2 regions of the Streptomyces sp. NPDC015171 genome follow, and region 2 is predicted to be linked to the other one. Evidence: riboswitches for the same ligand, from Rfam matches in the RefSeq annotation. Region 2 holds a riboswitch; the other holds the start of a gene.
The links. A riboswitch is a leader RNA that binds a small molecule or an ion and turns the genes downstream of it on or off. The one in region 2 is predicted to bind cyclic di-AMP.
Positions count from the first base shown of each region.

Region 1: it holds a riboswitch for cyclic di-AMP, as region 2 does, so the genes downstream of both, ACF073_RS34140 (C40 family peptidase) here and ACF073_RS17405 (transglycosylase family protein) in region 2, are expected to answer to the same signal.

Region 1 is NZ_JBIBUO010000017.1:83,694-91,049, forward strand. It holds gene bioB (biotin synthase BioB) at 1-1,099, opposite strand, end outside; gene ACF073_RS34120 (8-amino-7-oxononanoate synthase) at 1,247-2,374, shown strand; gene ACF073_RS34125 (DUF397 domain-containing protein) at 2,457-2,678, opposite strand; gene ACF073_RS34130 (helix-turn-helix domain-containing protein) at 2,688-3,548, opposite strand; gene ACF073_RS34135 (ATP-binding protein) at 3,761-4,213, shown strand; gene ACF073_RS34140 (C40 family peptidase) at 5,026-5,499, opposite strand; cyclic di-AMP (ydaO/yuaA leader) riboswitch at 5,503-5,735, opposite strand; gene ACF073_RS34145 (hypothetical protein) at 6,077-6,382, opposite strand; gene ACF073_RS34150 (ATP-dependent Clp protease proteolytic subunit) at 6,391-7,026, opposite strand; gene ACF073_RS34155 (S1C family serine protease) at 7,230-7,356, shown strand, end outside.
Region 2 is NZ_JBIBUO010000005.1:469,685-477,040, forward strand. It holds gene ACF073_RS17380 (glycoside hydrolase domain-containing protein) at 1-498, shown strand, start outside; gene ACF073_RS17385 (SurA N-terminal domain-containing protein) at 647-1,297, shown strand; gene ACF073_RS17390 (nucleoside triphosphate pyrophosphohydrolase) at 1,369-2,382, shown strand; gene ACF073_RS17395 (cytochrome P450) at 2,723-4,381, shown strand; gene ACF073_RS17400 (transglycosylase family protein) at 4,527-5,609, shown strand; cyclic di-AMP (ydaO/yuaA leader) riboswitch at 5,791-5,965, shown strand; gene ACF073_RS17405 (transglycosylase family protein) at 5,970-6,686, shown strand; gene eno (phosphopyruvate hydratase) at 6,983-7,356, shown strand, end outside.

The sequences.
Region 1 (7,356 bases), on a different contig from region 2:
GCGAGCCGCACCCGCCTCCGGCGTGGGAACCGCAGCCGCCCTCCGCGTGGGAACCGCAGCCCGCCTCCGCGTGCGAGCCGCAGCCGCCGCCCGCCGTCCGGTGCTCCGGCAGCGTGACCCGGTCCGCGCCCTCCACCTCGAAGCCCGCGTCCGCGATCATGTCCAGGTCGGCCTTGCCGGCCTGGCCCTCGCTGGTCAGGTAGTCGCCGAGGAAGATGGAGTTGGCCAGGTGCAGCGCCAGCGGCTGCATGGTGCGCAGATGCACCTCGCGGCCGCCCGCGATCCGGACCTCCACGTCCGGGCAGACGAACCGGACCATCGCGAGGATCCGCAGGCAGCGCTGCGGGGTGAGGTTCCACTCCTCGGCCAGCGGGGTGCCCTCGAAGGGGATCAGGAAGTTCACCGGAACGGAGTCCGGGTCCAGCGCGCGCAGCGAGAACACCACGTCGACGAGGTCCTCGTCGGTCTCGCCCATGCCCGCGATCAGACCCGAGCACGCGGACAGACCGGCCGCGTGCGCCTTCCGCACCGTGTCCACCCGGTCGGCGTACGTGTGGGTGGTGGTGATGTCCCCGTACGTGGACTCCGAGGTGTTGAGGTTGTGGTTGTAGGCGTCCGCGCCCGCCGCGCGCAGCCGCTCGGCCTGGCCGGCGGAGAGCAGGCCGAGGCAGGCGCACACCTCGACGTCCTCGTTCTGCTCCTTGATGGTCTTGATGGTCTCGGAGACCCGGTCGACGTCCCGGTCCGTCGGGCCGCGCCCGCTGGCCACCAGGCAGACCCGCTTGGCGCCGCCCGCGAGACCGGCGGCGGCGGCCTCGGAGGCCTCGTCGGGCTTGAGCCAGGTGTACTTCAGGATGTCGGCCTTGGAGCCCAGCCGCTGGGAGCAGTAGGAGCAGTCCTCCGGGCACAGCCCGGACTTGAGGTTGACCAGATAGTTGAGTTTCACCCGTCGGCCGAACCAGTGCCGGCGCACCTTGCCGGCCGCGGCCACCACGTCGAGCAGGTCGTCATCGGAGGTGGCCAGCACGGCGAGCGCTTCTTCGCGGGTCGGCAGCTCGCGCCGAAGCCCCTTGTCCACCAGCGTGTTCAGCAGGTCCATGAGGCCCGATCCTGTCCTACGGGACCGCCCCGGGCCAAGGAGACTTTGCACAACGGAGCGGGTTCACCGTGTGGGTATTGCCACATCCTGGGGGACAGGTGGTGCCGCTAGGGTCTGTCCGCTACCTACAAAAGCACCGGAGGACCCATGGCGTTCGGCTGGATCGACGAGCAGGCCGGGGCGCGGCGCCGCGCCGGACTCGTCCGCACCCTGCGTCCGCGCCCCGCCGATTCGCCGCTGCTGGACCTGGCGAGCAACGACTACCTGGGCCTTGCCCGCCATCCGGAGGTCATCGAGGGAGCGGCCGGCGCCGCCCGGACCTGGGGCGGCGGCGCCACCGGCTCCCGGCTGGTCACCGGCACCACCGCGCTCCACACCGAGCTGGAGCGGGCGCTCGCCGCGTTCTGCGGGTTCGAGGCGGCCCTGGTGTTCTCCTCCGGGTACGCGGCCAATCTGGCGGCGGTCACCACGCTCGGCCCGCACGGCTCGCTGATCGTCTCCGACGCGGGCAACCACGCCTCGCTCATCGACGGCTGCCGGCTCGCCCGGGGCGAGACGCAGGTCGTCGGGCACGCCGACCCGGAGGCCGTGCGCAAGGCGCTCGGCACCCGCGCGGGCGCGGCGATCGCCGTCTCCGACACGGTGTTCTCGGTCGACGGGGACCAGGCGCCGCTGGCCGCGCTGGCCGCCGCGTGCCGGGAGCACGGCGCGGGACTGGTGGTGGACGACGCGCACGGGCTGGGCGTGCTGGGCGACGGCGGCCGGGGCGCCCCGTACGCGGCCGGGCTCGCGGGCGCCGACGACGTGGTCGTCACGGCGACCCTGTCCAAGTCGCTCGGCAGTCAGGGCGGGGTGGTCCTCGGCCCGGCCCGGGTGATCGACCACCTGGTCAACGCGGCCCGGACGTTCATCTTCGACACGGGACTCGCGCCGGCCGCCGCCGGTGCCGCGCTGGCGGCGCTGCGGCTGCTGGAGCGCGAGCCGGAACGGGCGGCGCGGGCCCGTGCGGTGGCCGCGGAACTGCACGCACGGCTGACCGCCGCGGGTCTGGAAGCGGTGCGTCCGGACGCCGCGGTGGTCTCCGTGCGGGCTCCGTCCCCGGAGCAGGCGGTGCGCTGGGCGGCCGACTGCCGTACGGCAGGCCTGGCCGTGGGCTGCTTCCGCCCTCCCTCCGTGCCCGACGGCATCTCACGGCTGCGGCTGACCGCCCGCGCGGACCTCTCCGGGGCCGAGATCGAACGCGCTGTACGAGTCATCGGCGAAACGCGACCATGAGTCGGCGTGACACGGCCGTGCGTCGCCTGAGAACGACTGGGAATGATCGGATCTAATCATCCGATCTGATCGTCCGCTCTGATCAGAGGGTGGTCACGAAGTCGGCCCAGCTGTCGGTGGAGAAGAGCAGCGCGGGTCCGGCGGGGTTCTTGGAGTCGCGTACGGCGAGGAGTCCGGCCGTGGGCCCTGAGCGCGGCCGGGCCGTCTCCACACAGTTGTTCGCTCCCGTGCTGTAGCTGCTGCGCAGCCAGCGCACGTCGTGCAGATCGGTACTGGCAGGGACGTTCCGAGGCAGTGCTGACATGGTGCCTCCTTACGCGCCGTCACCTATCCCGGCGATGTAGTCCAACGAGTCCTCGGGGGAAAGGGCGTGGAACCGAAGGGTGTTGAAGGCCTCGGTGTAGGCCATGAGGTCTTCTTTCCGTTCCAGGTAGAGGCTACTCGTCAGCTGGTCGAGAACAACCACATCCAGATCAGAAGTGCTCGGAAATGAGAAGATAACGAAAGGCCCGGTGAGGCCGACATGCGCGCCGGCCGTGAAGGGCAGAACCTGGAGCCGTACCTGCGGAAGCCGGGCGGCCTCCATCAGCCGCTCCAGCTGCCGGGCCATCACGCCGGGGCCGCCGACCTCACGGCGCAGCACCGCCTCGTCCAGCACGGCGTCCAGCACCAGCGGCGGGTCCGAATGGAGCACGTCCTGCCTGGCCAGGCGCACTTCGACCAGCGTGTCGAGGCGGTCCTCGGCCAGGTCCTTCACGGCCGCCCGGGTGACCGCGCGGGCGTACTCGGCGGTCTGCAGCAGCCCCGGTACCACCGTGGTCTCCAGGGTGCGCATCGCGCCGGCCTGCGACTCCAGGCTGATGAAGTCGCGGTACGTGGGCGGCAGCACCCCGCGGTAGGCGTGCCACCAGCGGTGCCGCCCGCCCGCGTCCTCCGCCCCCGCCAGCATCAGGAGCAACTCGCGCAGATGCTTGTCGCGCACCCCGTAGGCGTCCAGCAGCAAGCGCAGATCGGCCGGTTTCACACCGCTGGCGCCGGTCTCGATGCGGCTCACCTTCGACTGGTGCCAGCCGACCAGCCGGGCCGCCTCCCCGCTCGTGAGCCCGGTGGCGGTACGCATGGTGCGCAATTCGGCGCCCAGTTTGCGGCGGCGCACCGCAGGACCGTTCTGCATGGGCTCCTCCTTACTCCCTCCGGGCCACCCAAATACGGTCTCGCGTAGTAGAGTTCACCGCTTTGGGCGACAGATATATGCATATCTTGGTGGATCGCTCCCTGTGACGGCCCGTTGATGGCAGGCTGGCGAGCAAGCACCAGTCCGGGACCGTACTCGAACCCTCCGCTGTATGTCGGACCGCGGCCCCGTCGGAAAGGGACGACGTCGCCATGGCAGACCATCTGGAAGCATCCGTCACTCTGCCGAGCGATCCCGCCTCGGTCTCCGCCGCCCGCTCCTACGTGGTGGGAACCCTCGTGGAATGGGGCCTGCCGTCGGACACCGAGGTGGCCGACACCGTGCGGCTCATCGTCTCCGAACTCGCCACCAACGCCGTACAGCACACCTTCGGTCAGTCACCCACCTTCACGGTCGACATCGCGCTGCGCCATGACGCACACCTGCGCATCGGCGTCACGGACAGCCACCCGCGCTTCCCGAAGAGACTGCCCGCCGCCGTCCAGCAGGACAACGGCCGCGGCATGGTCATCATCCGCTGGCTCACCGCGGAGTGCGGCGGCAGACTCCGGGTCCGCCCCACCCGCGAGGGCGGCAAGACGGTCTCCATCGAGCTTCCCTGGATGGTCCCGGCCGCGCCCGTCCCGGCGGGACAGGAACCCTGAGCGAGCCTCGCGGCCCGGCCTGCCCGGCCGCCCCCGGCCGCGTGCCCGGAAAACGCCCGCCGCCGGATCCCTCGCGGCCGGCCGCCCGCCGCCTGCCCCGCCCTGTGCGGTCGCGGTCCGCGCCGCCGTCTCCGGTACGACGGCCGCCCCGAGCCCCGCGCCGACGAGCGCGCACATCACGGCGTGTCAGGGGGGCCGGCACCAGCGGCGCCGGGGTCGGCACGGCGCCGTACCCTCCGGCCCGGCGGGAGATCGAGCCGCTGCCCGCGGGGGCGGATGCCACAGAAGGTGTGGGTCAGCGCCGGATCCACCTCGCCGGCCGCTGCCACGAGGACACCGGCCGACGCCTCGCAGTCCGCGACCGGGGGCCGTACGCCGGAACGTGCTCGGCGGGACGCGCCGTGCGTCGGCGGGGGCGGACGCGCCCCGGTGGGCCGGGAGGCGCTGAGCCGCGGTTCACCGCCAGTCAGTCGTGCGGGCTTGTGCCGGGCCCGCTCCGGTTCGTCGAGCACCCGCCCGGCGCGGGCCACGAGCTGCGGTGAGCCCGCCTCGGCCGGCCGGACCCCGCGGTGGCGGCCCACGGCGGTGCACCAGCGGTGCCGCCCCCGCACCCGCTCGGCGGGTGCGCCCTGGGGGCGCTGTCCGGGCCGTCCGTCGCCGGAGGAGGCCGCGGCCGAGGCCGCCCAGGACACCGCTGCTCGCGCTGTTCGTCGGGCCCCGGGCCGCCCCAGGGATCCGGGCGGTCACCGGGGTTGCGCTGACGGCGCTGGGAGCGGCCCTGCTGCCGGAGCCGCCCCTGGCCTGACGGCGGGTCAGCTCACCCGGCCGTACCAGACGCTCCTCGTCCAGATCTTCTGGAGCTTCACCACGTCACCGGTCTTCGGGGCGTGCCAGATCTTCCCGTGGCCGGCGTAGATGCCGACGTGGTAGACGCTGGAGCCCGAGTGGAAGAAGACCAGGTCGCCCGCCTTGCGGCTGTGGGCGGAGATGTGGTGCGACTTGTTGTACTGCTGCGCGGCGGTACGCGGCAGCTTCTTGCCCGCCTTCTTGTAGGAGTAGAGCGTCAGACCCGAGCAGTCGAACCTGCGCGGACCGGTCGCCCCCCACGAGTACGGGGCACCCTTCTTGGACGCGGCGATCTGCAGTGCTTTCGTCGCTGTGGTCGCGGCCGAGGCCTCGCCGGCGAGACCGGGCACCGCGATGGAGCCGCCCACGGCGGCGAGGGTCAGGGCCGAGGCCGTGCCGGCCCGGGCCATCAGCGACGGGACACGATTGAGCGCAGTCATGCGCAACCCTTCGTCAGCCGCCTGTGAAGGATGACCTGTCGGATTCGGGCTGGCGAAGTTGCCCGGCCGCGTTGCCACGGCTTCACCCCAAGGGCTGCTCGGAGCGTGCGACCCGGCTGTGTCGAACAGCCGAGCACTCGTTCCGGCGACCCGTCTTGCCTGGGTCCTCCACTCCTGCCGATCCACTTCTGTCGACCGGTCATCCGGGCGGCGGCAGGACTCGGCGTCCGCCCGGATCGCCCCGCCGCGGTGGCGGGGGCTTGTCGTCAGACAGGGATCTTCACTCACTGCTGTCCGAAAATCCCAATGGAATCGGGGATTTGTGGCGTTACTCACCACTCATCCGTTCGGGTGGACACTGCTCCGCCCGAGCCTCCGTCAGAACCGTTACGTAGCCCCGGACCTGGGACGATGCCCTCTTCTGCGGCCCATGGACCCGCGTATCGCGCAACTCGGGAGGCCCGGAAATCGATCTGGATGTACACCGGTCGGCGGTACGTCGTTCGGGCCGTTTCAAGTTCGGTCCGCACGGGTCGTGTCGACGCACGGGACCGGACGGCCCGGAGAGGTGTCCGCCTCAGCCGACGTCGTCCGGCGGGAGCGCGACGAGAGCGGCCCGGCGCTCACCGTCCAGCACCCGCAACGCGCGTGCCAGCGTGTCCCCGTGCAGCTCCGTCTCGCCCCGTCGGTGCATCAGCGTGAGCGCGTCGCACAGCTCTGCCGCCTTGCGCACCAGCGCCTGAGCCGCTCGCATGCCGCGGTAGGTGTCCCCGTGCCGGGCCGGATTGATACGGCCCAGCAGGTCGACCGCGTCCAGGTAGCGGTCGATGACTTCGCCCTCGGCCCGGGTCAGGGCGGGCAGTGGCGGAAGATCCGGCAGCATGGGGCGGCTCACCTCGCGTCCGGTGCGCCGGGCGTGTCCCGGCGGTTGGGCACGATGCCGTCCACCAGACCGTACGCGAGCGCCCCCGGGGCGTCCAGGATCAGGTCGCGCTCCAGGTCCTCGCGCACCTGGCCGGGCGTGCGCCCCGTGTGCCGGACGAGCATCTCCTCCAGCATCGCGCGGATCCGGGTCAACTCCTCGGCCTGGATGAGCAGGTCGCTCGGCTGGCCGCGCACCGGCTCGGGCAGTGCGGGCTGCCGGATCACCATCCGCGCGCCGGGCAGGGCGAAGCGCTTGCCCGGGGTGCCGGCGGCGAGCAGCACGGCGGCCGGGGCGGCGGCCTGGCCCAGGCAGTAGGTCACCACGTCGCACGTGACGTACCGCATCGTGTCGTAGATCGCCGCCATCGCGTCGAAGGAGCCGCCCGGCGAGTTCACGTACAGCGTGATGTCCCGGTCGGGAGCGGCGTGTTCCAGGTACATGAACTGGGCCGCCACATCGTTCGCGGCCGTGTCGTCGACCGGTGTGCCGAGGAAGACGATCCGGTCCTCGAAGAGCTTGGCGTACGGATCCAGGGTGCGCACGGAGGATCCGGTGCGTTCGGTGAACTCGGGCAGGACATGACGTGCGGACGGTCGGGACATGGGGGCACACCCTTCCTCGCGGCGGAGCCGCCTTCGGCGAGCTGTCCGTAAAAAATGTACAGGACGTACAGAAGGGGGGAAGGGCTCGGCTGGTGACGGCTCGCCAGGACAGGCCCCGGGCACCCGCTTAAGCTGGTTGTGCAAGCGATCATTTCCGGGCTGGTCCCGGTGGGATGCCGCCCGATGTCGGAAGGCTCCGCGCCGTGGATGCGAAACTCAGAGCCGCGCTCGCCGCACCGGCGGTCGCGTCGTTGGTGATGGGCGGAACGGTCGCGTACGCGGCCCCGGCGGACGATTCGCCGCAGGAAATCTTCGAGAAGGCCGCACCGG
Region 2 (7,356 bases):
CAGCCGCCCTGCCAGAAGAGCGCGAGCCCCGAGAAGCTGACCGCGGGCACGGCCGCCTCCCTGGGCGCGAAGGACGCCGCCGACGCCGTGGCCAAGGCGTCCGCGCTCGGCATGAAGGCCGGCAGCCCGATCTACCTGGACATGGAGCCGTACGACATCGGCGACAAGGCGTGCAACGGCGCCGTGCTGACGTATGTGCGCTCCTTCATGAAGACGCTGCGCACCAAGACGTACCGCGGCGGCTACTACGGCTTCAGCAGCTCCAGCGCCAAGGCCATCGCGACGGCGTCCGACAAGACGGACCTGCCGGGCAATCTCTGGTACGCGCTGTGGGACAAGAAGAACACGACGACCGCGGACTGGCCGTGGGGCTCGGGCCAGTTCACGAACCACAGCCGCGCCCACCAGTACATGGTCAACAGCAAGGAGACGCTGGGCGGTGTCACGCTGACCGTGGACCGGAACGCCTGGGACGCGCCGGTGGCCCTCGTCGGCTGACCCGGCGCCCGCTTCCCTCGGCGGCGCGGCGGTGCCCGAAGCGCCCGCGAATCGTTGGTCGAATGGGTTGGCCGCAGCCTGCCCACTGCCTACCATCGATCACCGCAAGACTTTGTGCACCGTCGCACAATCTCCTCGGGAGGTTTCCTTGCACCGCCGCCGTCGCACCGCGCTCGTCCTCACCGCCGCGATCGCCGCCGCGGCACCCCTGCTGACCGCCTGCGGGAACGACGCCCACCCGGGCGCCGCCGCCGTCGTCGGAGGCCAGCGGATCACCGTCGCCCAGCTGGAGAACCGGGTCGACGAGGTCCGCCGGGCCCAGCGGGCCGCGGTACCGGACGAGACCCAGTACCAGCAGGTCCTCTCCTCCACCAGCAGCCTCACCCGCGACACCCTGCACAACATGGTGCTCGACCGGGTCCTGCACCGCGCCGCGCAGGACGCCGGCGTCTCGGTCACCCGCAAGGAGATCCAGCAGATGCGCGCGGGCCTGGAGCAGCAGGCCGGCGGCAGCAAGGGCCTGAAGACGGCCTGGCTGCAGAAGTACGGCATCGCCCCCGGCCGCCTCGACGACAACCTGCGCCTCCAGCTGGAGGCGCAGAAGCTCGCCGAGAAGCTCGGCACCGACACCAGCCAGCCCGCCTTCTGGAAGGCCCTGTCCAAGGCCTCCGGGGAACTCCACATCGACCTCAACCCGCGCTACGGCTCCTGGGACGTGCGGAAGAGCAGCCGGGTGGACGCCGAGACACCGTGGGTGCGGGAGGTCACGACCGCGGCCGACCGGCCGCTGACGGCGTAGCCGGCGGCACGGCCCCTTGGCCCTGTGGATAACTCAATCCGCTCCCTCGCCCCGTGGGTTACGTTCGGGTGGTGAACGAAACCAGCCCCGGAACCAGCCCCGCCTCCCGCCCCGAGCCCGGCCAGGAAGCCGCCACCGGCCGGATCGTCCTGCTCACCACCAGCCACCGCGTCGCCCCCGGCCTGCTGTCCTGGCCCGCCTGGCAGGCCCTGCGCTCCGCCGACGCCGTGCTGTGCGCCGACGGCACGCATCCGCAGCTGCCCTATCTGCGCGAGGCCGGGATAGCGGTGGCGGAGGCGTCCCCCACCGCGCAGGGGCTGGTCGACGCCTGCGCCGGCGGGCGGACGGTGGTGGTCGTGGCCATGGGCGAGGGCGAGCCGGCGCTCACCGACGGCCTCGCCCGGCTGGCCGGCTCCGGCCGGGTCGCCATGCCGGAGCTGGAGCTGCTCCCCGCCTCCTACGATCTGCCGGGCGCCCGCCTGCTGGACCTCGTGCAGGTGATGGACCGCATCCGCGCCGAGTGCCCGTGGTCCTCCCGGCAGACCCACGAGGGCCTCGCGAAGTACGGCATCGAGGAGGCGTACGAGCTGGTCGAGGCGATCGAGGCGGGTGACCGCACCGAGCTGCGCGAAGAGCTGGGCGACGTCCTCCTCCAGGTCGTCTTCCACTCCCGGATCGCCGAGGAGGACCAGGACGCGCCGTTCTCCATCGACGACGTCGCCGGTGGCATCGTCGCCAAGCTCATCCACCGGCACCCCCATGTCTTCGGCGACGAGCAGGCCGAGACCCCGGAGGACGTCAAGGCGCACTGGCTGCGCACCAAGGCGGAGGAGAAGCAGCGCAGCTCGGTCACCGACGGCGTCCCGCTCGGCCAGCCCGGCCTGGCCCTCGCCGCCAAGCTCGCCTCCCGCACCCGTACGGCGGGCCTGGCGGTGCCCCTGCCGCAGGGGGAGGGCATCGGCTACGAACTGCTGGCGCTGGCGGCCCGCGCCGAGGCGGACGGTGTCGACCCGGAGGCGGCGCTGCGTGCGGCGGCACGGGCGTACCGGGACGCGATACGGGCTGCCGAGGGGCTGTCCTCTTAGTACCGCGCCGCACTACGGGCGGAGGCGGGGCGTCGGGGCAGGGCGCGACAGCGGAGCCGGAGGAGCCCGGAGGAGCCCCGGCACGAGCTGCCGGGCACGTCCTGACGCTCACGGGCCGTGGAACGGCGGGCCGGGAAGGCGGGGGCAGAGCAGGCGCGGGCCGGGAAGGTGCGAGCCGGGGAGGTGCCGGCACAGGCGGCCACCGGGCTGGACGTCGCACGCAGGGTCCCGGCCGGACACCGGCGACACCCGCGAGGCCCACGCCGCGCCGGCCCCCGTCCGACGCCCCCGCCCCGCCACCCGGACGGACGCCCGCCCGCAAGCCGGATACGGTCGAGGAGTGACCGAGCAGCTCCACCCCGACCAGCCGGGCCCCACCCCCGACCAGCCGAGTTCCCCTCCGGGCCAGCCCGCCGGCGACCCCGCCGCCCCGGCTCCCCACTCCGGTGCCCCGAGTTCCCGTCCGGGCCAGCCCGCCGGCGACCCCGCCGCCCCGGCTCCCCACTCCGGTGCCCCGAGTTCCCCTCCGGACCCGCCCGCCGGCGACCCCGCCGCCCCGGCTCCCCACTCCGGTGCCCCGAGTTCCCCTCCGGACCCGCCCGCCGGCGACCCCGGCGACCCCGCCGCCCCGGCCCCCCGCCCCGGCCCACCGTCCCCGGCCTCCGCCACCCAGCCCTGCCCCCACTCCGCGTCCCCCCACTCCGCGTCCCCCCACCCGGCCGACGCACCCTCCACCCCGCCCTCCACCCCGCCCCCGCCCCCGGCCCTTTTCACCTGGGAGTTCGCCACCGACCCGTACCCCGCGTACGCCTGGTTGCGGGAGCACGCGCCCGTGCACCGGACGCGGCTGCCCAGCGGGGTCGAGGCGTGGCTGGTCACGCGGTACGGCGATGCCAAGCAGGCCCTCGCCGACCAGCGGCTGAGCAAGAACCCGGCGCATCACGACGAGCCCGCGCACGCCAAGGGCAAGACGGGCATCCCGGGCGAGCGCAAGGCCGAGCTGATGACGCATCTGCTGAACATCGACCCGCCGGACCACACCCGGCTGCGCCGGCTGGTCAGCAAGGCGTTCACGCCCCGCAGGGTCGCCGAGTTCGCGCCCCGGGTGCGGGAGCTGACCGACCAGCTCATCGACGGGTTCGCGAAGACGGGCTCCGCCGACCTCATCCACGAGTTCGCCTTCCCGCTGCCCATCTACGCCATCTGCGATCTGCTCGGTGTGCCGCGCGAGGACCAGGACGACTTCCGGGACTGGGCGGGCATGATGATCCGGCACGGGGGAGGGCCGCGCGGCGGGGTCGCCCGGTCGGTGAAGAAGATGCGCGGCTACCTCGCCGAGCTGATCCACAAGAAGCGGGAGGCGCTGCCCGCCGAGCCCGCTCCCGGCGAGGACCTGATCTCCGGCCTGATCCGCGCCTCCGACCACGGCGAGCACCTCACCGAGAACGAGGCCGCCGCGATGGCCTTCATCCTTCTCTTCGCCGGCTTCGAGACCACCGTCAACCTCATCGGCAACGGCACCTACGCCCTGCTCACCCACCCCGGGCAGCGCCACCGGCTGCAGCGGTCCCTGGCCGCGGGCGAGCGGGACCTGCTGGAGACCGGCGTCGAGGAACTCCTGCGCTACGACGGCCCGGTGGAGCTGGCCACCTGGCGGTTCGCCACCGAGCCGCTCACCCTCGGCGGCCAGGACATCGCGGCGGGCGATCCGGTGCTCGTCGTCCTCGCCGCCGCCGACCGGGACCCGGAGCGGTTCGCCAATCCGGACGTGCTGGACCTCGCCCGCCGCGACAACCAGCACCTCGGTTACGGCCACGGCATCCACTACTGCCTCGGCGCCCCGCTCGCCCGCCTGGAGGGCCAGACCGCGCTGGCCACCCTTCTCACCCGGCTGCCCGACCTGCGGCTCGCCGCCGACCCGGCCGACCTGCGCTGGCGCGGCGGACTCATCATGCGCGGCCTGCGCACGCTCCCGGTCGAGTTCACACCCACCGCGTGAACCGGAGACGTTCACTTCTGTGATCTTCACGTGATCTGCGCGGCATTAACTTGTGACAAGTGATCGTCTGCCTATACGTTCACCCCTCAGTGTGGCGCGGAGTTTCGGCGCCCACCGCTCCAGCTGTCGCTCGAAAGGCTTCCGCATGCTCTCCGGGAACGGTCGACACCGTCGCCCCCGTCAGGCTCCGGCCCTCCTCGTCGCGGCCGGAGTGACCGGCTCCGCCATCGCCATCCCGCTCCTCGGCGCGGCGAGCGCCAACGCGGCCGAGGGCACCACGTGGGACAAGGTGGCCGAATGCGAGAGCGGCGGCTCCTGGAGCGCCGACACCGGCAACGGGTACTACGGCGGCCTGCAGATCTCGCAGGACGACTGGGACACGTACGGCGGCGGGCAGTACGCGGGCAGCGCCGACCAGGCCAGCCGCCTCCAGCAGATCTCCGTGGCCGAGAAGATCCTCGCCGACCGGGGCACGACGCCCTGGGCCACCTGCGCCCTGCTGTCCGGCCTGACCTCGGACTCAAGCTCCGTGGACGTCGACACGGGCGTCGGCGGCTCCGGGGGCGGCAGCGGCTCGGGAGACACGTCCGGGGCCGGCGACTCCGGTTCGTCGGACGACTCCCACGGCTCCGACTCGTCCGGTTCGCCCGATTCTCCGTCCTCCACGGATGCCGACTCCGACGCCAACTCCGGCTCCGGCACGGGCTCCTCCTCGAAGGAGACCGGAAAGCCGTCCGCGAAGCCGGGCGAGGACTCCGGCAAGGACGCGGGCAAGGGCTCCGGCAAGGACACCGGTTCCAGCGGGAGCGACACGCCCGAGTCGGGCAAGTCCACCCCGCCGGCGACCGGCGGCCCGCGGGAGACCGAGGGGTCCCCCACGGCCACCCCGGACGCCGGGATCGCCGACAACCCCCAGCAGGCCGCCGGTGCTTGGAGCCTGGTCGACACCGGGTCCCTCGCCAGCGGCGGACGGCACCGGGGTGCGAGTGCGGACGAAGGTGCGGGAAACGGACAGGAGGCCGCCTCCTCGGGCCGGCACGCCTCCCGTGAGCCCGGCACCTACACCGTCCGCGAGGGCGACACCCTCTGCTCCATCGCCGACTCCCTTGACGTCGACGGCGGATGGCGGGCGCTGTACGCGGGGAACAAGGAGTCCGTCGGGTCCGACCCGAACCACATCTCCGCCGGTCAGACCCTGGAAGTTGGGGACGAAACAGGCGGTAAGTAGCGGGAGTTGACGCCCCACTTAGAGCCTAATGTCCGATTTGGCGAAAGTGTGGGATGAGTCTCAGAAGCCCTGATCGTCTTTGAAATTCCGGCGATCGCCTGCCTACGGTCAAGGCCGCTCGTCACCACGGGCCCCGGTGCCGCAACGCCGAATCCTGCCAGCGGCCGTCCGGGAACAGTCGACGCGTCAAGCGCCGTAGGCAGGAGCGGGGGACCCAAGGTAGGCGCCGGAACCAGCACTTGAGGCTGGAACCGGCTGGGGGTGAAGCCGCACTCCGCGCAAGCGGGAGGTGCGGCCGGGCAACTCAACCGGCCCGAACCCGACAGCTCACCTCGCAGGCGTCGGTGAGGGGATCGATCCATGCTGTTTTCCGGCAAGGGCAAGCACCGTCGTCCGTCCAAGGCCGTCCGCGCCGTCGCGCTGGCCGGTGTCACCGGCGCCGCCGTCGCCGCCCCGCTGATGGCGGCCGGCAACGCCTCCGCGGCCACCACCTCCGAGTGGGACACCGTCGCCCAGTGCGAGTCCGGCGGCAACTGGTCCATCAACACCGGCAACGGCTACTACGGCGGTCTGCAGTTCTCCGCCTCCACCTGGGCCGCGTACGGCGGCACCGCCTACGCCTCGCAGGCGAACCAGGCCACCAAGGCCCAGCAGATCGCCGTGGCCGAGAAGGTCCTCGCCGCGCAGGGCAAGGGCGCCTGGCCGGTCTGCGGCACGGGCCTGTCGAGCACCCCCAATGGCGGCTCCGCCCCGACGACCCCGTCGGCCCCGTCCACCCCGTCGACCTCCACGCCGGACTCGGGCAGCACCACCACCCGCTCCTCCGACGGGCAGGCCGCCTCCCGCTCCGCCGAGCGCCCGGCCGCCTCCGCCAAGAGCGAGACCGTCACCACCCCGACCGGCAAGACGGTCAAGAAGGGCGACGGCGAGTACAAGGTGGCCGCGGGCGACACCCTCAGCACCATCGCCGAGAAGCACAAGGTCAAGGGCGGCTGGCAGAAGCTGTTCGAGCTGAACAAGGACATCGTCCAGGACGCCGACCTCATCTACCCGGGTCAGCAGCTGCACCTGAAGTGACCTCCGGCTCCGGCCGGACCACGGGCCCGCACCCTTCCGCGGGCCCCGCCGCAGGGCCCCGTGCGGGCCACCCCCGTCCCCACGGGCTCCCCGCCCCGGTGCGTGTTCCCCCGTACGCACCGGGGCGGGGCTTTTTCGCGTCCGCCGCGCCCCTTCCCTTTGTTTCGTGAAGAAACAAAAGGTACCGTCGGCCTGTCCACGGGACGGTCGGTCGGTGGCCGACGCCTCAGGGACGGTTAGGCTCTAGTCGCAAGGCACACCAGCCCCGCACAACCAGCGTCACATCCACGAAGGAGATGCTCGTGCCGTCCATCGACGTCGTCGTAGCCCGGGAAATCCTGGACTCCCGAGGCAACCCCACGGTCGAGGTCGAGGTCGGCCTCGACGACGGCAGCACGGGTCGTGCCGCCGTCCCGTCCGGCGCCTCGACCGGTGCCTTCGAGGCCATCGAGCTGCGCGACGGTGACCCGAACCGCTACCAGGGCAAGGGCGTCGAGAAGGCCGTCCTCGCCGTCATCGAGCAGATCGGCCCCGAGCTGGTCGGCTACGACGCCACCGAGCAGCGCCTGATCGACCAGGCCATGTTCGACCTGGACGCGACCGACAACAAGGGTTCGCTCGGCGCCAACGCCATCCTCGGCGTCTCGCTCGCCGTCGCCCACGCCGCCTC